DNA from 3 places in the Streptomyces sp. WMMC500 genome. Region 3 is predicted to be linked to each of the others. Evidence: riboswitches for the same ligand, from Rfam matches in the RefSeq annotation. Region 3 holds a riboswitch; each other region holds the start of a gene.
The links. A riboswitch is a leader RNA that binds a small molecule or an ion and turns the genes downstream of it on or off. The one in region 3 is predicted to bind cyclic di-AMP.

Region 1: it holds a riboswitch for cyclic di-AMP, as region 3 does, so the genes downstream of both, O7599_RS16325 (M23 family metallopeptidase) here and O7599_RS10365 (LysM peptidoglycan-binding domain-containing protein) in region 3, are expected to answer to the same signal.
Region 2: it holds a riboswitch for cyclic di-AMP, as region 3 does, so the genes downstream of both, O7599_RS12910 (M23 family metallopeptidase) here and O7599_RS10365 (LysM peptidoglycan-binding domain-containing protein) in region 3, are expected to answer to the same signal.

Annotation. Positions count from the first base shown of each region.
Region 1 covers NZ_CP114905.1:3,841,509-3,847,058, forward strand. Annotated here, with positions in the region: gene O7599_RS16315 (hypothetical protein) at 193-990, shown strand; gene O7599_RS16320 (VOC family protein) at 1,056-1,421, shown strand; gene O7599_RS16325 (M23 family metallopeptidase) at 1,627-2,799, opposite strand; cyclic di-AMP (ydaO/yuaA leader) riboswitch at 2,811-2,986, opposite strand; gene O7599_RS16330 (PP2C family protein-serine/threonine phosphatase) at 3,210-4,562, opposite strand; gene O7599_RS16335 (cytochrome P450) at 4,806-5,550, opposite strand, start outside.
Region 2 covers NZ_CP114905.1:3,122,040-3,127,589, reverse strand. Annotated here, with positions in the region: gene O7599_RS12930 (hypothetical protein) at 1-48, opposite strand, end outside; partial or broken gene O7599_RS12925 (IS5/IS1182 family transposase) at 219-609, shown strand; gene O7599_RS12920 (hypothetical protein) at 752-961, shown strand; gene O7599_RS12915 (DUF6228 family protein) at 971-1,411, shown strand; gene O7599_RS12910 (M23 family metallopeptidase) at 1,702-2,490, opposite strand; cyclic di-AMP (ydaO/yuaA leader) riboswitch at 2,499-2,662, opposite strand; gene O7599_RS12905 (SDR family oxidoreductase) at 2,987-4,564, shown strand; gene O7599_RS12900 (response regulator transcription factor) at 4,577-5,236, opposite strand; gene O7599_RS12895 (histidine kinase) at 5,233-5,550, opposite strand, start outside.
Region 3 covers NZ_CP114905.1:2,554,151-2,559,700, forward strand. Annotated here, with positions in the region: gene O7599_RS10355 (carboxylesterase family protein) at 322-1,662, shown strand; gene O7599_RS10360 (hypothetical protein) at 1,784-2,683, opposite strand; cyclic di-AMP (ydaO/yuaA leader) riboswitch at 3,272-3,461, shown strand; gene O7599_RS10365 (LysM peptidoglycan-binding domain-containing protein) at 3,465-4,217, shown strand; gene O7599_RS10370 (glycosyl hydrolase) at 4,242-5,550, opposite strand, start outside.

The DNA of each region.
Region 1 (5,550 bases), 1.3 Mb from region 3:
GATGGGGGCATGACGGGGGAAGCGAGGCCGCTGGGTGAGTTGGCGGCGGTGAACGGTGGCGTGTTGGTGTGTGCCGAGGCCCGGGCGGCCGGGTGGTCGGCCGGGGTGTTGGTGCGGAGGTTGCGGAGCGACGGGTGGCGGAAGGTTCGGGGCGGGGTGTGGGTGGAGCCCGGGCGGGTCGATGATCTGCGGATGCGGTTGCGGGTGGCGCAGGCCGGGCGGCCGGGGTTGGTCGTGAGTCACAGCGCGGCGGCCCATCTGCACGGCATCGAAGTGCTGGACGTCCGGCCCGAGTTCACCCACGTGCGGGGGCGGGGCCGGATGCCCGGGGGGTGTGTGGTGCACCGGACCGCGGTGAGTGGCGAGGAGATCGTCACCGTCGCCGGGTTGCGGGTGACCAGCGCCGTGCGGACTCTGGTCGACCTGCTGCGTACGGCGGAGCGGGACGCGGCGCTGGTTGCCGTGGAGTCGGCGTTGACGCGGCGGCCGTGGGGTCCCGGTGGTGAGCTGCCGCGGCGGTGGCGGGAGCAGGTGACCGATCTGCATGCGGTGTCCGAAGCCGTTGCCGGGGCCGGGCAGCGGCGGGGTGTGGTCGCGGCGCGGCGGCGGCTGGCGCTCGTCGACCCTCGGTCCGGGTCGCCCGCGGAGACGGTGGCGCGGCTGCGGATGTACGACGCCGGGTTGCGGCCGCTCAGCCAGGTGCCCTTCACCGCGCCCAACGGCCGGCGGATACGGGTGGACTTCTTCTTCCCGGTGGCGGGGCTCGTCGTGGAGATCGAGGGGTACGGCTTCCACGGCAGCCGGTCCGCTCATCTGGCCGACGTCGAGCGCTTCAACGACCTGGGGCGCTGTCCCGACGTCCGGCGGATGCTGCGGTTCGCCGCGAGCGACGTCTTCGAGCGGCCCCAGCGGATGCTCCACACGATCCGCGCCGCCCTGGGCGAGATCGCCGCCGGGGGCAGTACGTCCACCGGCGCTGCTGCCGCGTGAGCCGCTGAGCCGGGCGCGGCACGGCGTCTCACGGGGTTTTCAGGGCCGCGTGGCAGGGTGGCGCCATGGACGCCTACGTCAGGAACATCGTGCTCGACTGCGCCGACGCCCGCGAGCTTGCCGACTTCTACACGCGGTTGCTCGGCATGCGGGTCATTCGCGACGACTGGATGGTGATCGCCAAGGACGAGGACAGCTTTCCACGGCTGGCATTCGAGGAGGTGCCGGGCTACCGGCCGCCGCTCTGGCCCGACTTCGAGCGCGCGTATCCCCAGCAGATGCACATCTGCTTCGGCGTCGACGACTCGGCCGCGGCGGGCGAGCTGGCGCTGCGGCTCGGGGCCACGCGGCTCTCCGAAGAAGGCGGGAGCTGCCCGGTGTTCGCCGACCCGGCCGGGCATCCGTTCTGTCTCTGCGGTCCCGGGGAGTAGGTCCCGGGAAAAGGCCGACGGCCCTGGTGTCGGGGGGTCGGCCACCAGGGCCGCCGGCGGTCTCGGTGCGCGCCCGGACGCCACGGGGGAAGGTGCGTACGGGCACGCCGGAGACGTGGGGAAGGGGTTTATGGGGGCTTGCGGTCCGTCGGGCGGGCGGGGTGATCCCGGCCCGCAAGGCCGGGCTGCCGGGCCCGCCGCCCGGTCAGACCGGGGCGCCGTTGTTGCGCAGCCAGGCGAGCGGGTCCACTGCGTCCCCGCCGCCGGGTCGGACCTCCAGGTGCAGGTGCGGGCCGGTGACGTTGCCCGTGGCGCCCACGCGCCCGATGACGTCGGCGGTCGTGACCTCGCCGGAGGACTGGATGATGGAGGACAGGTGGCAGTACCAGATCTCGGTGCCGTCCTCGAGCGTGAGGACGATGCGGTAGCCGTACGAGCCGGCCCAGCCGGCCTCGGTGATGGTGCCGCCGTGCACGGCCTTGACCGGGGTGCCGGTGGAGGCGGCGAAGTCCTGGCCCGTGTGGCCCGCGGCCCACATGTCGCCGGACTCGCCGAACGTCGAGGTGAGGGTGTAGTTGGCGAGGGGGGCGACGTAGCTCGCGGCGAGCTTGGCGAGGCGCTCGGCCTCCGCCTTGCGGCGGGCCTCCTCTTCCGCCTTGCGGCGGCGCTCCTCCTCGATACGGCGCTGGCGCTCCTCTTCCGCCGCCTTCGCCTCGGCGGCCTCCTCGGCCGCCTGCTTGGCGGCCTCGGCCTCGGCGGCGGCGCGGGCCGCAGCGTCGGCCTCCGCCTGCTGCTGGTCGGCCTGCTGAAGGATGCGCGCCCGCAGGGCCTCGCCGGAGTCGGCGGCCGGGGTCGCGGTGCCGGAGCCGGTGTCGCTGGCGTAGCTGACCTGGGTGAGCGGTGCGGTGGTGACGACGGTGTCGTCGGAGACGGGCTCTTCCTTGCTCGGTATCAGCTCGCCGACGCCCGGCAGGCTCTCCGCGTCCGGGAGTTGGGCGCTGATCTCGCTCGTGACGGCGTCGACCTGGTCGGGCATGGATATCGCGACCGGCGGCTTCTCCTGCGCCGTGGCCATGCTGCCCGCGCCGACGGCGGCGAAGACGCCTACGCCGAGTACGGCGCCGCTGCGCGCCATGCTGCCGCCGCGCTGCCGGGGGAGGCGCCGGCGGCCGCGGGAGGGAAGGCCGTCCTCGGGGAAGACTTCGTCGACCGGCTCTTCGGCGGCGTAGACCGGTTCTCCGGCGGCGTAGACCGGCTCTTCGGCGGCGTAGCCGACCGGCGCGTATCCCTCGGGGGCGCTGCCGGCGGGCGCATAGCCGTCGTAGCCGTAATCGTCATAGCCATGGCCGTAGCCAGGCCCAGGCCTGTAGGACGCCACGAAGGCGTACTCCTTTCCTTCCTTCTCGCCTACCGGGTTAGCTGACGGGTTCGGAGCAGGAAGGTCTCCTACGGGCCGCCTCCTCGCGGAGGTTGGCCCGATTCACCCCAAGGTGGTGGTTCCCCGGTTCCCTAGGTGTTGCCGTTGCTGCAGTTGTTTCGCGTGCGGGATTCGGCGACGGCGCACGGTGCCGCCTCTTGCGGCGGCAGTGACGACCGCGCTGCGTTACCGCACGCTAGCGGACGACGGCGTTCGATTCCAAGTCGTTCCCGTTATTCAGTTGTGCTTTGCCGCGGACGATCCGGGCATGTACCAGCGGAAACGGACAACTTGACGCGCCGGCTACACGGAGTGAGGTCCGGTCGTTAGCTGATCGTGCATCAGTTGTTATGCGGAGGGGCGCTGTTCCACTACGGAGCGTGTGCATGCGAGGGCGGGGCCGGCGGCGTGCCGGACGGGGTACGGGAGCGGGCGAGGGAGAACAGCGCCATGTCGTCCGCGACCCGTCCGCCGGTGTAGCGGGTCACGTCGTCCAGGAGAGTGTCCAGCACCTCATGCGGGCCGTCGAAGACCTGACCGCCCAGCCGGGTCAGCGGGTCGTAGAAGACGCCCGCCTTGTTCCGCGCCTCCGTCACGCCGTCGGTGAACAGGACGAGGGCGGAGCCCGGCGGGAACGGCACCTCCAGCAGCTCGTCCGGCCACGTGCCCAGTTCGCCCATGCCCAGCGGCAGCGCGTGCTCGCGCGGGTGCAGCATGCGCGCCGCGCCGTCGGCACCCAGCAGCATGGGTGCCGGATGGCCGCGGTTGAGCAGCCGCAGCCTGCCGCAGTCGCGGTCGACCTGCGCCAGCACCGCCGTCGTGAACCCCTCCACCCGGTCGAGACCGCTGCGCCCCGTCTCCTGGCGCTGCAGCGCGCGCTCCAGCCGCCGCGCCACCCCGGCGAGCCCCGGCTCCTCCTCGGCCGCCTCCCGGAAGGCGCCGATGACGACGGCCACGGACTCCACCGCCTCCAGCCCCTTGCCGCGTACGTCGCCGACGATGCAGCGCACGCCGTACGGGCTCTCCTGCACGGCGTAGAGGTCCCCGCCGATCCGGGCGTCGGCGTCGGCGGCCCGGTAGCGGGCGGCGACCAGAAGGGGGCCGAAGCCGGCCGGCGGGTTCGGCAGCACGGCGCGCTGGGCGGCGACGGCGACGTGGCGGGCGGAGGTCAGCCGCCGGTAGTTGCGCATGATCAGGACGTTCATGCCGATGGCCAGGCCGCCGATCACGCACTGCGAGATCATCTCGATGATGGACTCGCTGTAGTCCGCCGTGCCGTTGCCGATCTCCAGCACGACGTTGACGATGATCGCGATCACGGCGGTGAGCACGGTCGCGCGCAGCGACAGCAGCCCCGCGGCGACCAGCGGCGCGGACTCGAAGAACGGGGACGAGGTCAGGCCCTCCGGCGTGACCCAGTAGAACACCGCACCGATGAGGATCAGCATCGCCGGCAGCCAGCGCAGCGCCCATCCCACGCGCCGCTCGCCGGTGCTGGCCACGTCGGCCCGCGAGGGCGGCCGGGCCGGCAGCTCCAGCGCCGGGCTGTCGTCGCGGTCGGCGGGGCCTTCGGCGTACGGGCCGGCCTTCTTCCGGAACAGGCGGCGCCCGCCCCCGTCCGTACCGCCGCTGCCCCGCCGGTCGCCGCGCCGCCGGCCGCCGCCACGCCGGTCGCCGCCCAGCCGGTCGCCGCCCTGCCCGCCGTCCTCCCGCACCGGCTGCACCTGCCCTCTCCTGCGCTTGCCTTCCTGCGCTGCCCTTCCTGTGCGGCCGACACGCGGGCCCTTGCCGTCGTCCCCTCAGGTTTCCGCGTCCCGGGCAGGACGGCGACCGGGCGGGGCCAGGCGGGTTACGGACCGGGTGACGGGCGGGAGCCCAGGCTGGGGACGGAGGGGAGACGGAAGGAGGACGGCGGGCAGGGCAGAGGCACGACCGGCGGACACCGGCCCTGCCCCCGGCCCCCGGCGTCAGACGAGCCGTACGGGGAAGGACTCCAGGTCGTTCTGCGTCAGCACCGGCAGGTTACGGATCTCCGCCAACGGCACCGCCGGCCGCAGCTCCGGGAACCGGGCGAAGAGCGCCGGCAGCGCCACCGCCGCCTCCAGCCGCGACAGCGCCGCGCCGGGACAGATGTGCGGCCCGTGCCCGAAGGTCATGTGCCGGATCGGCGTCGCCCGGGTCACGTCGAAGGCGTCCACGTCCGCCCCGTGGTGCCCGGCGTCGCGCCCGATCGCGCGGTACGAGATGACGACGCCCTCGCCCTTCTCGATCACCGTGCCGGCGATCTCGATGTCCTCCGTCGCGAACCGCATCAGCAGGTGGGTCACGGGCGGGTCGTAGCGCAGCGCCTCCTCGATCGCCGTCTCCCACGTCACCTTCCCCTCCCGGACCATGCCGAGCTGCTCGGGGTGGGTCAGCAGCCCGCGCACGGTGGTGAGCAGGAGCGTGATCGTGGTCTCGTGCCCGGCCGCGATCATCGACTTCAGGTTGCCGACGACCTCTTCCTCGGTCAGCGGCTCACCGCCCTCGTCGGCGAGGATCAGCGCGCTGGTGAGGTCGTCGGCGGGGTTCGCGGTCTTCTGCCGCACCATGTCCGTGAACACGCGGTCCAGCTCCGCCATCACCGCGAGCCGCTCGTCCTGCGGCGTGAGCATGGAGAAGAAGGCCCTCCACAGCCGCATCTGACGCGGTATCTCCGATTCCGGGACGCCC
Region 2 (5,550 bases), 570 kb from region 3:
GCCGGCCCCAGCCGCAGCCGCGTCCTCGACGTGCAAGAGGGGCTGCATGTGACTCCTTGGTTTCGACAGGCTGGTGGCTGATCTCTCCAGCAAGGACGATCGCAGCGGTAGCCGCGCGACGAGTCACTCCGAGGACTGAACCACGCTCCACCGCCGGGCTGATGGGGGATGCGACCGTGGAGTGACGGCAGGGCGCGTCGAGCCCGGAGGCCGGGCCGCTGCGGGGAATCGTGTCGGATGTGCTGTGGGGTGCGGATCGAACCGCTGCTGCCACGGCGGGAGCGCCGATTTCGCCATCCAGGCCGTAGACCGATACGGGACCGGAAGGTGCTGTGCGGGATCCCCTCTGTGCTGTTCAGCGACATTCCCCGGGAACGTCTGCCGCGGGCTCCTCGCGGAGCTGAATGCTGCCGCACGATGGACTGGTCGCGGGCGGTGGTGGATAGCAGCCAAATTCGGCCCCTCAAAGGTGGAGCCACACCGGGCCGTCGCCGGTCGACCGGGGCCGGACCGGGGCCAAGCGCCACCCTGATCACCGACGGGCACGGCACCCCACTTGCGGTTGCCCTCATCGGCGGCCACCACAACGACGTCACCGAGCTGCTGCCACGGCAGCGGGGTCGCGGTGCTCGCGGCGGAGTACGCGGCGGTGCGCTGCTACACCGCCGCTTCCGGGGAGCGGACGGGAGGTTTGGCAGAAGCTCCATGCGGACCCGAAGAGGCTGGCGAAGTTCAAGGCGACTGCCGGGCAGTGCAGGAAGATCGCCACTCAGCACGGAAAGAAGTCGGTGACGATGGCGAAGACGCGCGCGTCGATCTCGTCCTGGGTGGTGGCGTCGGCGATGCGCTCGGTCTGGCGATCGGGGCGATGCCGTCGTGGTCCCAGGTGAGCGTGACCTCAGCGGCTACGTCCGATGCGGCCCAGCCGGCAGCACGACGGCTGCCGAACCCGGTCTTCTAACCTGATCGCGTGATCGACTACGACGATTCAGGCCGCCCCGTGGTCCAGGTGGGGGACTCCGGGCCGGCACGCCTGCTCCTCTCGGAGCCAACCCGGCGGTACGAGGACGAACTGACACTCGACTTCCTCATCAGGGCCCGCGGACCCTGGGGAAGTGTCGAGACCACGGTGGAGACCTGGGACGGCGACGGTCTCGACACCTTCCTCGCCTCACTTGCCGAGGACTTCCGGGGCTGGAAGGGAGCGCGCACGTGGCACTCCCTCTGCTACGACCTGACTCTCTCGGCGGAACACCACGCTGGTGGCCACGTCAGACTGACCTGGGGGATCCACGACCGGGCACCCTCGGAGGAATGGCAGTTCGAGACCACCACGGTGCACGCAGCGGGGGAGGGCATGCGCAACCTCACCGCCGAGATCAACACGTTCATCACGAGCGTCGCCGAGTAGCTGAACGATTCCGGATCGCCACGCACCCAACCACCTGAGATGACGACTTGTTCGGCGCTCTCCTCCTGCGCACCGCAGGACTGCACGGCCACGTGAGCAGTCACGACTTCGTCGCCGTGCCTGCCCGTGCGCGGCCCAACCGAACTGCTGGCCACGGCCAACTCGGCCCGTGGCCGTGCGCATCCGGGACCTGCAGCGCCGGGGGGTTCTGGGGCGGCTGGGACACTGCGGCTGATCGGCCGTGTGCCCCGGCCGGGGGTGGACGGGGCACACGGGGCGGGTGGTGGGGGTCAGGCGGGGTTCGAGACGGTCACGCCGTGGTTTTTCAGCCAGGCGACCGGGTCTTTCGCCGAGCCGTACTCCGGTGTCGTGCGGACCTCGAAGTGCAGGTGCGGGCCCGTGACGTTGCCGGTGGCGCCGGACTTGGCGATGGCCTCGCCCATGCCCGTGGTGGCGCCCACGGAGACGTCGATCTGGGAGAGGTGGGCGTAGTGGGTGTAGTCCTGGTCGCCGTGCTTGATGACGATCTGGTAGCCGAAGGACTCGTCCCAGCCGGCCTCGACGACGGTTCCCTTGGCCGCGGCCTTGACCGTCGTGCCCACGGGCACCGACCAGTCCTGGCCGGTGTGGCCGTTCTCCCAGTGCGCGCCGGACGCCTCGTAGCCCGCCGTCGGGGTGCTGCCGTCGACGGGCATGACGGCGGTCGGCTCGTCCGCGGCGGTGTCGGTGCCGTACGAGGCGTTGTCGGCGTCGGTGGCGGATCCGCCGGCTGAGCCGGCGGCGGGGCCGTCGAGGGAGAGTTCCATGCCGGGGGCGATCAGGTCCGGGTCGTCGCCGATGACGGATCTGTTGTTCTCGTACAGCGTCTTCCAGCCGCCGTCGACGTCCTGCTCCGCTGCTATGACGGAGAGGGTGTCGCCCGAGGCGACGATGTACGTGGTGTCTTCCCCGGCGAAGGCGGTGGACGCGCCGATGACGGGCAGCGCGAGGGTGGCGCCCGCCGCCGAGGCGCGGGTGGCGAGCTTGCGGGCGCCGCTGGGGGCGCGGCGCGCTCGGTGGCGGCCGTGAGGTGATGACATCTGACGGGCCTCTTTCTCCGGACGCCTGCGAGGTGAGCTGTCGGGTTCGGGCTGGAGATGCCCGGCCGCCGGCTTCGGCGGGCCTCACCCCGAGCCGTCCTGAGGGACGGCGTGGTCCGGCGGTGGCCGGACCCGTGGGTCCCCCGCTCCTGCCCGGCGGTGAGAGCTGATGGCAGGGCCCGCGGCGCCGGGGGCAGGATTCGGCGGTCCGGCGCGCAGCGGATGTTCGCCTCTCGAACGGGCAGCACGCTAGGGGGATCGTGTGTTCGATGACAAGGTTGTCGCGCGTTCTCGCGGAATAATTGACTCCGCGTCGCGGGGAGTTGACCTGGCGCAGCCGCCGGACCCGGGCAAGCGCTGATTTGCCCCCTCCGCTCTGACAAAGAGCACTGCGCGTCATGATCGGCCGACATGACTGGCTCCCATAGGAAGGCCCCGGGTCCCCCGGAAGACCCGTGCGGTCGCGCGGCACCCCGGCCGCCGTGACCATGGAGTGGTGTCGAGCCCTCGTCCTGACGGCCGTGAGCGTCAGCCTGCCCGGGCCCCGCTGACCTGCCTGGTCACCGGGGCGTCCGGGTACCTCGGCGGGCGTCTGGTGCCGGAGCTGCTGGAGGCCGGCCACCGCGTGCGGTGTCTGGCCCGTTCACCCGACAAGCTCCGCGACCACCCCTGGGCCGGCGAAGCCGAGGTCGTGCGCGGGGACGTCACGGACGAGGAGTCGACGGCGGCGGCGATGCGCGGGATCGACGTCGCGTACTACCTGGTGCACGCCCTCGGCTCCGGTGCCGGGTTCGAGGAGACCGACCGGCGCGCCGCGCATGTCTTCGCCCGGCAGGCGCACGCCGCGGGCGTGCGCCGGATCGTGTACCTCGGCGGGCTCACGCCCCGGGGCGTACCGGAGCGGGAGCTCTCCCCGCACCTGCGTTCCCGCGCCGAGGTCGGGCGGATCTTCCTGGACGGGCCCGTGCCCGCCACCGTGCTGCGGGCGGCCATCGTGATCGGTTCCGGGTCGGCCTCGTTCGAGATGCTGCGCTATCTGACCGAGCGGTTGCCGGTCATGGTCACCCCCAGATGGGTGCACACCCGCATCCAGCCCATCGGCGTCCGCGACGTGCTGCGCTATCTGGTCGGCTCCGCCACCATGCCGCGGGACGTGGACCGGGCCTTCGACATCGGCGGTCCCGACATCGTGAGCTACCGGCAGATGATGAGCAGGTACGCCGAGACGGCCGGGCTGCGGAAGCGGCTCGTCGTGCCGGTGCCGGTGCTCACGCCGGGGTTGTCCAGCCACTGGATCGGGCTCGTCACCCCCGTGCCCGCCGCCATCGCCCGGCCCCTCACGGAGTCGCTGCGCCACGAGGTCGTCTGCCAGGAGCACGACATCGCCCGGTACGTGCCCGACCTCCCCGGCCGGCCGCTGTCCTTCGACGAGGCGCTGGCCCTGGCGCTGCGCCGGGTGGGCGAAGCCCGCGTGCCCACCCGCTGGTCGTCCGCCGCCGTGCCCGGCGCCCCCAGCGACCCGCTGCCCACCGACCCCGACTGGGCGGGCGGCAGCCTGTACGAGGACGACCGGCAGCTTTCCGTCGGCGTGTCCCCGGAACGGCTGTGGAAGGTGATCGAGGGCATCGGCGGCGAGAACGGCTGGTACTCCTTCCCCCTCGCCTGGGCGGTCAGGGGCCGGCTCGACCGGTTCGCCGGCGGCGTCGGCCTGCGCCGCGGCCGGCGCGACGCCGAGCGGCTGCGGGTCGGCGACTCGCTGGACTTCTGGCGCGTCGAGGAGATCGAGCCCGGGCACCTGCTGCGGCTCCGGGCGGAGATGCGGATGCCGGGGCTGGCGTGGCTGGAGATGTACGCCGAGCAGGACGTCGACGGACGCACCCGCTACCGGCAGCGCGCGCTGTTCCACCCCCGCGGGCTACTCGGCCACGCCTACTGGTGGTCGGTGTTCCCGTTCCACAACATCGTCTTCGGCGGCATGGCCCGCAACATCACCCGGGCCGCGGGCGGTGCCCAGGGCGGTGACCCGAGCGGTGCCGCGGGCGCCCGGCCGGCCGCCGGGGCCCGGGCCCGGTGAGGCCCGTGCCACTCAGGTCACCAGCCCCTGGCGGTACGCGTAGACCACGGCCTGGACGCGGTCCCGCAGATCGAGTTTCGTGAGGATGCGGGACACGAACGTCTTCACCGTCTCGTGGCTGAGCTGCAGTTCCGCGGCGATCTCGCCGTTGGACAGGCCGTTCGCGATGAGGCGGAGGACTTCCAGCTCGCGCGGCGTCAGCGGCACGTCCCGCGGGGCGCCGTCCGCCGGGCGGATGCGGGCCGCGTAGCGGCCGACGAGCTGACGGGTCACCTCGGGGTCCAGCAGGGCCGCGCCGGTGGCCACCGTGCGGATGCCGTGCAGGAGTTGGGCCGGCGGCGCGTCCTTCAGCAGGAAGCCGGCGGCGCCGGCGCGCAGCGCCTCGTACACGTACTTGTCCAGGTTGAACGTCGTCAGGACGAGCACCTTCGCCGGGCGCGGCACCCGGGCGCCGGCCAGGCGGCGGGTGGCCTCGATGCCGTCGAGCACCGGCATGCGTACGTCCATCAGCACGACGTCCGGGCGCAGCCGGCCGGCGAGTTCGACGGCGGTCGCGCCGTCGCCGCACTCGCCGGCCACCTCCAGGTCCGGCTGGGCGTCGATGATCGTCACCAGGCCGGTACGGACCAGGACCTGGTCGTCGCAGATCAGGACGCGGATGGGCGCGGTCACGGAGCACTGCCGGCCGGTATGCGGGCCCGTACGACGAAACCGCCGCCCGGCTCCCCGCCCGCGCTGAACTCGCCGCCCAGCACGTCCACCCGCTCGCGCAGCCCCGCGAGGCCCCGGCCGCTGCCGCCGGGGGAGGCGGCCGGCGAGGCGGCGCCCGCCGTGCTCACCGCCACGGTGATCTCGCCCGCCCCGTGGTGCACCTCGACCGAGGTGCGGCTGCCGCGCGCGTGCTTCAGGGCGTTCGTCAGCGCCTCCTGGACGACCCGGTACGCGACGAGGTCGGCGCTGCCCGTCGACTCCGGCGGCGTCCCCTC
Region 3 (5,550 bases):
CCGGGAGTAGCGGCGGTGTCGCCCGCCGGCGGACGCGCCGCGCACCCGGTGCGCTCGATGCTGTCGGCATGTCCGTTCGCACCCGAACCACCGTGCTCTGTCTGGCCGTTCTGTCCGTCCTCTCCCTCGTGGTCGCGCCCGTGCCGGCGGCCCCCGCCGCCGGCGCGGCGGGCGCGGACCCCACCCGTGTCCGGGTGGACGCCGGCCGGCTGCGCGGCGAGGTCGCCGGCGACGTCGTCCGGTTCGAGGGAGTGCCGTACGCCGAGCCCGGTCGGCACGCTGCGCTGGCGCGCCCCTCGTCCGCCGCAGCCGTGGCCGGGCGTGCGCGACGCGACCGCCCCCGGTCAGGCGTGTGCCCAGTCCTACGGGGGTCCCGGGGCGCCGGTCAGCGGCGGCGAGGACTGCCTGTACGCCAACGTCACCCGGCCGCTGCGGCCGAGCAGGAGCGGGCCGCTGCCCGTGATCGTCTGGATCCACGGCGGCGGCATGACGACCGGCGCGGGCTCCGACTACGACGCGACCCGCATGGTCACCGCGGGTGACGTGATCGTGGTCAGCGTCAACTACCGCCTCGGCGCACTGGGGTTCCTCTCCCAGCCGGCGCTGGACACCGAGGGCGCCGTCTCCGGCAACTACGGCCTGATGGACCAGACCCGGGCGCTGACGTGGGTGCGGCGCAACGCCGCGGCGTTCGGCGGCGATCCCGCGCGCGTCACGCTGGCCGGACAGTCGGCCGGTGCCCGCAGCGTCTGCGCCCACCTGGCCTCCCCGGCCTCCCGTGGCCTGTTCCAGCGCGCTGTCGTGCAGAGCGGCGCGTGCGCCAACCCGGTCATGACCAAGGCGGCCGCCGACGCGAAGGGCGCACGGGCGACCCGTGAGGTGGGTTGTGCCGACGCCGCGGACGCCGCGGCCTGCCTGCGCCGGGCCCCGGTTGCCGACCTGCTCGGCACCCTGGAGGGCGTCGGTGCACCGGTCACCGGAACACTCGCCGACGACGCCTGGGGGCCGGTCGCCGGCACGCCCTCCCTGCCGCGGCAGCCGGGCACGGCCCTGCGGCGCGGCTCGGCCGCCGGGATCCCGCTGCTGATCGGGAGCACCCGCGACGAGATGCGCTCCTTCGTGCCGTACGAGTACGACCTGTCCGGCAACCGGCTCACCGCCGAACGGTACGCCGGCGTCGTGGCCGAGACCTTCGGCGCCGACGGCGCGGCCGTGCTGGAGCGCTACCCTGCCGACGGCCATCCCAGCCCCGTCCTGACGCTGGCGAGCGTGCTCACCGACTGGGGCGGCCGGATCGGCGCCTGCCCGACGCTGGCCACCGCCGCGGTTGCGGCCCGGTACGCCCCGGTCTACGCGTACGAGCTGACCGAGGACAGCGGCGAGGTGATCGACGGGTTCCCCTTCGGCGCCCACCACGGCTCCGACGTGCCCTACCTGTTCGACGTGCCCTGGGCGGAGCCCGGTCCGGAGAGGCTGAGCGCCGCGATGGTCGGCTACTGGACCGCCTTCGCCCGCCACGGCGACCCGAACCGCCCCGGCCTGCCCGAGTGGCGCCCGGCGGGTGCCGGCGGGGAGCCCTCCGTGCTCGGGCTGTCCGGCACCGACATCGCCCCCACGCCCTTCGCGGCCGACCACGGGTGCGGCTTCTGGGCCCGCCGCTGACCCCGCGGACGCACGCCGCGGCCGGCGAGGAGTACGTCGAGGCGCCGCGCCGGCCGCCCCCGCACGTGGCGGCGGGGGCGGCCGGTCACGGCGACCGGGCGCCGGCTCGCGCCGGCCGGCCTCACCTGCCGTAGCGGCTCTTGAGGTGGCGCCAGAAGTCCCGCAGCATCCACGTGTCGAACTCGGTGATCTGCGAGGCGCTTCCGGCCTTCATGAGGAAGCCGCCGACGCCGGTGGGGGTCCAGTCGTAGAAGTCGTCGAGGCCCCAGGTGTGCCCCATCTCGTGCAGGAGGATGTGGATGTTCTCCTGGTCACGCCCGACGGCGTCCATGAAGTAGCCGCGGCCCATCCGCTGCCCCCAGTCGCCGCCCGCGCCGCCGCCGAAGCCCTCGGTCAGCCACAGCGACTGGTCGTAGTGGCGCGCTTCGCCGCCCGGGCACCGGGAGTAGTCGCCGTCCTGGTGGAAGAAGCGGCCGCAGTCCGGCGCGCACTGCGGGGCGCCGGCGCCGTCCAGCACGCCGGCGTAGATGTCGACGGAGTCGTCCTGCCACTGCAGCGTCGAGCGGTCGGCCACCGCCCAGCCGACGACCTTCACGTCCACGTCCTGGTACGGAAAGTCGTCGAAGCCGGCGACCGAGTCGATCCACTTGTTGTACTGCTTCTCCAGGGACTCGTGCACGTCGTCCCGCTGCGCGGCGGTGACGGGGACGCTCGACTCCCAGCGGACGCAGTAGTGGATACTGCCGTCGCCGTTGGCCATCAGTTGGTCCCAGCCGTAGTTGCGGAAGCCGTAGAGGTTCCCGTACGTGTCCTCCATGTGGCTCCAGACCTCGGCCAGCGGCTGCACGAGGTGGGCCGGCGGATTCCACTGCTCCGGGGCCGGGGCCGGGGCCGGGGCCGCGGACTCGCGTGCCGTGGCGGGAGCCGCGATGAGGAGGGTGGCGCCCACGGCGGCGGCGGTCGCGGCGACCAGGACCCTGCGCAGGCTGCGTCCCGCGGCGGAGACGCGTCGAGTGATCACGATGGACACCTTTCCGGGAGGAAGTGGGGGCGGTGCTGTGAGTGGGTCGCCGCCGCCGCCGAAAAGGTTCGCGGGGATCCGGGAGATGCCGCCGGGGCCGGGCCTGGCGTTTGCGGCGCCGTCGTCGCCCGCGGGGGCCTCGCGGTCAACTGCTCACCCTGCGCCTGCAATCCAAAGGCAGCGACTCCAAAGACGTTGTTTTCTTCGGCCAGTTGACGCCCCGTTCTCCCACAGGCGAGCGGTTCCCTCTTCGGATCGGCGAATTCCCGCCCGTGCCGGGATCGACTGTCCCTGCGAACGCCGGCTGCCGCATACCCAAGAACCAACGGAACTTATCGGACATTCCGTCATGCCGCTACGTACCATTTGATCGATTCGCCCCGATCGGGCTCCTGAGTCCGGTGACACGAATCACGTTTGGCCGCGGCGCACCGGCGGCGGATTTCACAGAATCCTTATTCCGCACGCGAGTTGCGCGCCTCTTCGATTCCGGCAGCGGCACTCAACAGGTCCCTGAGCCGGTCTCGTATTGACCAGACGAGTTCCGCGGCTTGTCCGGACCGAAAAGACATGCTTAAGTCTCCGCCAGCCGGGTGGACGCCGAATCCTGCCGCCACCCGGAACCGTTCCCTAATCACACACGGCAGGAGCGGGGGACCCATAGGTAAGTCGCCGGTCCGGATTCCGGAACGGCTTGGGGTGAAGTCGCACCGTCGTGCGGCCGGGCAGCTCCTGCCCGAACCCGACAGCTCACCTCGCAGGCGCAGGAGGAGAAACACCCATGCCTGCAAAAGGTAAGCACCGCCGTCCCAAGCTGCGACTGATCAGCCGTGGTGTCACATTCGCCGGTGTCAGCGGCGTCGCGATCGCCGTCCCGCTGATCGGCGCGTCCGCGGCCTCCGCCGCCGGACCGGCCCCGCAGTCCGCCCACCAGACCGGCGTACGCGCCGAGGCCACCGCCGCGGGGGCCGCCAAGGCCGAGGCGACCACGTATGCCGTGGTCGCGGGAGACTCCCTGGCGAAGATCGCCGACAAGCAAGGCGTGCCCGGCGGCTGGGAGAAGCTGTACGAAGACAACCGCGAGGCCGTCGGCGACAACCCGGACTTCATCCTCCCGGGCCTGGAACTCGCGCTCGGCGGCAAGGCCGACACGGGCGAGTCGAAGGAATCCGACTCGGGCACGAAGGCCGCCACCGCGTCCGTCACGAGCTACCCGGACAACCTCGACGGCTGGATCAGGGAGTCGCTCGACGTCATGGCCGAGCACGGCATCCCCGGGACCTACGAGGGTATTCACCGCAACATCATGCGTGAGTCCGGGGGCGACCCTCAGGCCATCAACAACTGGGACATCAACGCCGTGAACGGCACGCCCTCCAAGGGCCTGCTCCAGGTCATCGCTCCCACCTTCGAGGCCTACCACGTGCCGGGCACCTCGACCGACAGCTACGACCCGGTGGCCAACATCACCGCCGCGTGCAACTACGCCGCCGACCGGTACGGGTCGATCGACAACGTGTTCGGGCCGTACTGAGAAAACCGGAGAGCGCCGGTGAACTCACCGGCGCTCTCCGTCTCGGGCACGCCAGTCGGCCAGTTCGTCGAGGGTGATGACGTACTCGTGCTCGTACACCCTCCTGAGGAACGGCAGCGGGTTGTGCTCGCCGTCGTCGATGAACTCGCCGCTCCAGGTCGTGAACCAGCTCCAGTCCGCCTCGTACGCCTCCAGCAGGTCCGGGTCGGGGATGGAGCCCGTCTCGGTCAGGGCGACGAGCTTCTTGTCGCCGACGAGGTCCACCAGCCTGTCGTACGTGCCGGCGGCGGGGCCGTGGTCGCCGATCGGCGGGTAGGTGTCGGCGCTGACGACGTCGACGACGTCGTCGCCGGGGTACCAGGCCGGGTCGACGGAGTTCCACACCCAGACGAGGTTGTGCAGCCCGTGGTGGCCGGTCATGCGCTCGTACATCAGCCGCCACAGCTCCTTGGCCGGCCCGGGGCCCTTGGCTCCCCACCAGAACCAGCCGCCCTCGGCTTCGTGCAGCGGGCGCCAGAGCACCGGGACGCCCGCGTCCTGCAGCCGCTTCAGCTCTGCCGCGATGGCGTCGATGTCGCGCAGCAGCAGCGCGTACTCCGCGGACTGCGGGTCGGCGAGCGCCGCGGCCACGTCGAAGGTCGTCGCGTCGGTGTAGAAGCCGCGCCACCACTCCTTGCCCGGCTGGTCGATGAGGCCCGCGGGGGCGTTCCAGTGCCAGACGAACGTGGTGATGCCGCCCCGCTCGTGCCAGGCGAGGGCGTTCTCGACCTCGGTGGACGTGGTGCCGCGCTCGACGCGGCTGGGCGAGTAGTCCATCATGTCGTGCCCGGCCACGGCCGGGGCGCGGCCGACGTTCTCCTCCACCCAGCGGACGGATGCCGCGTCCTGCTGGCCGCTGAGGATGTGCCGGCCGTAGCCCGCGGTGAGGTCACTCAGCAGCGCCCGGGCCTCGGGGGTGGCCCGCGGGTCGACGGGGACGCCGGAGACCTGGTGCGGCGGGCGGGGCTCGCTCGGGCTGAGGCTGAGGGCGTCGATCTCGTACCAGCCCCAGTTGTTCACGATCGTGATCGTGTCGGCGCCCTCCCCCAGCATCACCCTGCCTGCGGCCACGGTGCCGAAGGTGTCGGTGGCGGCGAGGGTGACGTCGCCCGCGCCCTCGCCGTTGAGCTCCAGCGACGCGACCTTCTGGCCGTACGGGGCGCGGTAGCGGATCGCGAGGTCGTGGAGCCCGGCCGGGCCGTCGGGGACGGTGACGGTGACGGAGTCCTCGGCGGCGTCGAAGCCGGCGACGTAGCCGGTGCCGGAGTAGCCGGGGGCGGCGGACTCGACGACC